DNA from 2 places in the Proteus penneri genome. Region 1 is predicted to be linked to the other one. Evidence: predicted binding sites of a transcription regulator. Region 1 holds the regulator's gene; the other holds the start of a gene.
What was found. The regulator LexA, encoded in region 1, represses DNA repair genes until DNA is damaged. The targets are predictions, from matches to a motif close to TNCTGTATGTACATACAGNA.

Region 1 (3,218 bases):
GTCTCTAGCAAGTTTTGCCGACCCGTTTCCGAATGTTTATAAATATTCGAGCAGAACTGAATTGCTAGACAGAATGGCAGGTAACAAATGTGAATACTGCGGCACCGTTACTGGATATCTTGAAGTTCACCATGTGCGTAAACTGAAGGATATTAAGGATGGTACAGAGCCTTGGAAAAGACTGATGATTGCCCGACATCGGAAGACGTTAGTTTTATGTAAGGACTGTCATGTCGATCTTCACAGAGGGAAGCTGCCAGACTATAGAAACTTTGCTAAGTCTAGCGGAGAGCCGTATGCATAGAAATGTGCACGTACGGTTCGGTGGGGGGACAACGGCTAACCCTTTTGAGGGCGCACGTGTCCTACCCAACGGTTCAGAACAAATTATCTAAAATCATCTAAAAAATTAACCCAGCTTAGGCTGGGTTTTTGTTACTAATGGCCAGTACATATCAACATGAAAAACCAGTTCGCCCATGTGAATCAACTTGCTTTACACAATAAATTATTACTTATTTATCTCTCTTTAAAAGTATCTACTTTATATTGTTGAAAGAAAACATGTTTTTTTATCGAACAGCAGATCCTTTTAAAAAGGATGTAATACTACAGTTATTTTCACAAAACCCCACTTTACACAAAGGTTTACTCTTGAAAAATATGATAGGATCTATGTTATTAACAACGTCTGAGAGCATCTTATCCCCATGAATGAAGAGAAATTGCTCGCTCAGGCAGAAAAGATCTGCCAGAAACGAGGTGTTCGCCTGACTTCACAACGTCTGGCAGTATTACGTCTGATAATCCAGCAACCTTCTGCTATCAGCGCATATGATTTATTGGATTTATTACGCCAAGTTGAGCCTCAAGCAAAACCGCCAACAGTCTATCGTGGATTAGAGTTTTTACTTGAGCAAGGATTTATCCATAAAATAGAATCCACCAACAGTTATGTGCTTTGTCATCATTTTGATGATGTTGAACATACGTCAGTAATGCTAATTTGTGACCGTTGCTTATCTGTCACTGAAAAGAATAGTCATAAAATCGAAGATGCGATTTCATTACTAGCAAAAGAGAGTGGATTTCATTTACGACATAGCGTCATCGAAATTCATGGATTGTGTTCACAATGCCATGAAGCACAAGAGTGTACCCATCCTGAAGGTTGTCATCATGATCATAGTATGGATGATAATCTTAAGCAGAAAAAAACCGGCGACTATAAGCCTCGTTAAACTTATAAAATACAAAAAGCCAGGTGACTTGTATCGTTGTCATAAGCACTTACGCAATTAAAACACATCATATTGTAATTACATTTGTAGTGTAATGGTGTTTTTTTATACAAATTAGAAAAATAAAAAATGCAGATGATTTTATGTTTTTACACATCATCTGCATCTTTTTAAAATAAGTTTTGTTGACTTACTTTGGCACAAATTACAGCCATTCGCTGTTACGAATAACCCCAACGGCTAAACCTTCCACAGTAAAGCTTTGTTCGCGTAAATCGACGATAATTGGTGAAAACTCTGGGTTTTCTGCATGAAGCTCAATTTTATTACCGCTTTTCTTGAAGCGCTTTACTGTCACTTCATCTTCAATACGCGCCACAATCACTTGCCCATTGTGAACATCTTGCGTTTTATGCACAGCAAGTAAATCACCATCCATAATACCGATATCTTTCATTGACATGCCATTAACACGCAATAAAAAATCTGCACTTGGTTTAAATAGCATTGGGTCAACTTGATAATGGCTTTCAATATGCTCTTGCGCTAAAAGTGGTTCACCCGCCGCGACTCGCCCAATTAATGGCAATCCTTCTGGTTCTTCTTCCATTAGCAAACGGATACCTCTGGATGCACCAGAGACAATTTCTATCACGCCTTTACGAGCAAGAGCTTTTAAGTGCTCTTCTGCCGCATTTGGTGAGCGAAACCCAAGCTGGGAAGCTATTTCAGCCCGTGTTGGTGGCATACCCGTTTGCGAAATGTGATCACGAACCAAATCGTAAACCTGCTGCTGCCTTGCAGTTAATGCTTTCATTCCGCCCCCTGTTTGTTTATACAGTCAAACTGTGAGTATATACAGGTATATGACGATTTGAAACCTAAAATGAATATAAAACACGCATCTCTGGATTATTTTTCGACAAAAAGCGAAATTTTTAACTTTATGCGAAGAAATGCCCCCAAAGAATGGTTACCCAAGTAAATAATCCCAATATAATAGCAATCAGAACGGCGGCAGAACCCATATCTTTTGCACGTCCGGATAATTCATGGTATTCAGATCCAATTCGATCGACAACCGCTTCTATTGCGCTATTTACCAGTTCCAAGATCACAACCAATACAACGGAACCAATGAGTAAAATGCGCTCTAGACCACTGACATCGATGAAAAATGAAAGGATAATTGCAACCAAGGTCACAATTGCTTCTTGTCTAAAAGCGGCTTCATTAATCCAAGCGGCACGAATGCCTTTGTATGAATAGCCACCTGCTTTGATGATTCGGGTAAGACCTTTATTTTGATTAGCCATAATAAACTCTATCGAAAACAAACGATTATTTTGCCACTTTTCTCTATTAATATTGTCACAGCACCACAGATCTACGAAAGACTTTCTGTTATGCTTTCGAAGTATTGCTAATAAGAGGCTACAACTATTTATGTCAGCTTGGCGTAAACTATATTATAACACATTGAATTTACCACTAAAATTACTGGTAAAAAGCAAACGAGTTCCGACTGATCCTATCACTGAATTAGGGTTAGATACGTCGCGATCTTTCCTTTATGTTCTGCCTTATCATTCAAAGGCGGACTTACTGACATTAAGACAGCAATGTTTATCTTTAGGATTGCCTGATCCACTGCAACCCATTGAGATAGGCGGTACAAAGCTTCCTGCTTATGTCTTTATTGATGACGGCCCAAGAGTATTCCGTTACTACTCCCCCGATCCTCGTAAAGATTCCGTGAAGACATTCCACGCTTATCTTGATGCACATCGTAATAACCCACATCTTGATATCGAGATGTTGCCAGTTTCTGTGATGTTTGGACGCTCTCCTGGTCGTGAAGGCCATAATGGTGTTCCACATTTACGCGTGCTTAACGGTATCCAAAAATTTATCGCTATCCTCTGGTTAGGTCGTGATAGTTTTGTTCGTTTTTCACCCACTGTATCAATGCGTGAA
Region 2 (3,218 bases), 1.7 Mb from region 1:
AATAGCAGTATTAGGGCTATGTCCAATAGCGATAAAGACACCCATAACATCTAATTCTTCGGTTTTATCGCTCTTAGTATCTTTTAAGCGAACTTTCGTTACACCCATTTCATCGCCAAGAACTTCGTCTAAGGTACGATCAGTATGCAAAATAATATTGCCATTGTTTACTTTGTCCATTAGACGGTTAATTAAGATTTTTTCAGAACGGAAAGAGTCACGGCGATGGATCAGATGAACTTCAGATGCAATATTAGCTAAATACAGAGCTTCTTCTACTGCGGTGTTACCGCCACCAACAACAGCGACTTTCTGGTTACGATAGAAAAATCCGTCACAGGTTGCACAAGCAGAAACGCCTCGGCCTTTAAATGATTCTTCTGAAGGTAAACCGATATAACGTGCAGAAGCACCTGTTGCGATAATTAATGCATCACAAGTGTATTCTTGTTCATCACCAAATAGGCGAAATGGACGGTTTTTCAGATCGACTTTATTAATATGGTCAGAGATAATCTCTGTATTAAATTTTTCGGCGTGCTGAAACATGCGGTCCATTAATCCAGGACCTGTTAGCCCTTCTGGGTCACCGGGCCAGTTTTCGACTTCTGTTGTCGTTGTCAGTTGGCCACCTTTTTCAACACCCGTAATCAGTACTGGTTCTAAGTTTGCTCTTGCAGCATAAACGGCGGCGGTATAACCCGCAGGGCCAGAACCTAAAATAATAAGTTTGCTATGTTTGATGGTGCTCATGTATACCTCATCTCTGATTAGGCGTGATGCGAATTGAGGGATTGTAGGAGAAATAAGACGTTAAAAAAAGCTAATGACGAGAAATAGACATAATATTTTAGCTATTTTAGCAATAGTTAATACTAATATAGTTTAATAATTATAGAGTTATATTACGCTAACATCATCGAATTAACATGAAACATTTTGCTTTACAATTGATGTTTATCTTGCGTATATAGAGAATAAACATAGCGCCTTGTTCTGATTTTTACTCATTTACTTTGACAATCCGCTGTACATTTGCGAAAACATGATTGTTAAAGACAATTATCCTCGGATGTTATACGTATTATTTTTTAGACAGACAGGGTATGGGATAGTTACTTTGTGATATTTGCTAATGAGTATTTGGATAAAATAGAATTTTTATCTGGCATTAAAAGAAAATAGATTGGTAGTTTGCTCTGACCGTTTGATACCGAAGTTTCGACATTGATGCTGAAGGTGTACAGGTATGGGTATAGGAAAATAAAGTAAGAGAAAAAGAGAAAGAGAGTATAGAGATGATTGATAATAAAAAACGTCCGGGTAAAGATCTTGATAGAATAGACCGGAATATTCTAAATGAGCTTCAAAAAGATGGACGTATTTCAAACGTTGAGTTATCTAAACGTGTAGGTTTATCACCAACACCTTGTTTAGAGCGTGTACGCCGTTTAGAGCGCCAAGGATTTATTTCTGGTTATACAGCACTGTTAAACCCACATTACTTAGATGCATCATTACTGGTATTCGTGGAAATCACATTAAACCGTGGTGCACCAGATGTTTTCGAACAATTCAATATGGCCGTTCAAAAACTTGAAGAAATCCAAGAATGCCATTTAGTTTCTGGTGATTTTGACTATCTGTTGAAAACTCGTGTACCTGATATGTCCGCTTATCGTAAATTACTCGGTGAAACTCTGTTACGTCTTCCTGGTGTTAATGACACACGTACATACGTGGTTATGGAAGAAGTGAAACAAAGTAACCGCCTTGTAATTAAAACTCGTTAAGCCAACTTAATAGGTTGGTGCAAAGCAGGAAAAAGTTAGGTACACTCCTGTTTATGCATACAGTTTCAACGCTGGGGTATCTCAGCGTTGTTCCGTTTTAATTCACCCTAAGTTAAACCTGGAGAGTTCTCTTTGAGCCAGGAATATACAGAAGATAAAAATATTCGTTTAACAAAGATAAGCAACCGTCGCCGTATTTGGGAGGCAATTCTCATTCTTATCGGCATTGGCGCTGTCTTTTTAATGGTTTCATTACTTAGCTTCCATCCCTCTGATCCTAGTTGGTCACAAACCACTTGGAATGAGCCTATTCAAAATTTAGGCGGTAGTATTGGAGCATGGTTAGCTGATATTCTGTTTTCCGCATTTGGTTTACTGGCCTATGCAATTCCTGTCGTTGTGGTTTTTGGGTGCTGGAATTCTCTGCGCTACCAAAAAAACCGTGAATACACCGACTTCTTTTCTCTTGCACTTCGCACGATTGGTGCTTTGGCTCTGATCTCTACCTCTTGTGCATTGGCTGATCTTAATTTTGATGATATCTATAATTTCAGCTCTGGTGGTGTTATTGGAAGTTTGTTTAGCAAAGCCCTATTACCATGGTTTAATGTTTTAGGTGCGACTCTTGCACTGTTATCAGTTTGGGCTATTGGTTTCACACTATTTACTGGCTGGTCTTGGTTAACAATCACAGAAAAAATAGGTGCTGTTATTTTGGGATGTATTGGTTTTATTACCAATAGAGGCCAAAATGAAGCTGATTACGAGGATGAAGAAGAGGAAAATGATACTCAGGATGTTGTTACAGAAATAACTGAAAATTCAAATCAAAAAGAAAATCAGCAATCTGAATTAGCAACAGAAGAGAGTGATGATATTTTATTTTCTGCACCTTCAGCACTTGAACTAGCTCGTCAGCAAGAGATAGATACATTACAATCTGAAGCAACAAAACAAGACGATGATTTGCCATCTTTCTCTGCAACAAACGACGCAGATGAACATGTGCAAACATTGACGCAAACTGAGCCGGTTGTGTCTGTAACGGTTTCACAACCCACTTATACAGAGGAAGAACCAGAACATTACCGTTTTGATATTCCAGAAGCCTTCTTGAAAAAAGAAGCTCAATCAAAAGTCAATGCTCCTCAATATGCTGCTGAGCCAATCCCTGGAGAAAACACATCTTCTGTGGAGCCGTTTGAAAATGAATCTATGGCACAGCCATCGTCTGCATCAACAGAGAATTTTATGCCGGCGGGCAGCGTTGAACCAACATTTTCGCTAGCACCTGATACAGACGCTTTAACGCAAGCTGCTACGGTGGCGACAAGTGCTTTTGTGAGTCATGGTTCTCAAGTTAAACAAGGATTAGGTCCTGAATTACCACGCCCAAATCCAGTACGATTACCAACACGTCGAGAG

Region 2: the regulator LexA is predicted to act here: its motif matches at 1,839-1,858, upstream of H1225_RS03745 (DNA translocase FtsK 4TM domain-containing protein).

The regions. Positions count from the first base shown of each region.
Region 1 covers NZ_CP059690.1:3,108,048-3,111,265, forward strand. Annotated here, with positions in the region: gene H1225_RS13995 (reverse transcriptase domain-containing protein) at 1-304, shown strand, start outside; gene zur (zinc uptake transcriptional repressor Zur) at 711-1,241, shown strand; gene lexA (transcriptional repressor LexA) at 1,447-2,058, opposite strand; gene H1225_RS14010 (diacylglycerol kinase) at 2,186-2,557, opposite strand; gene plsB (glycerol-3-phosphate 1-O-acyltransferase PlsB) at 2,688-3,218, shown strand, end outside.
Region 2 covers NZ_CP059690.1:854,063-857,280, forward strand. Annotated here, with positions in the region: gene trxB (thioredoxin-disulfide reductase) at 1-753, opposite strand, end outside; gene lrp (leucine-responsive transcriptional regulator Lrp) at 1,299-1,793, shown strand; gene H1225_RS03745 (DNA translocase FtsK 4TM domain-containing protein) at 1,926-3,218, shown strand, end outside.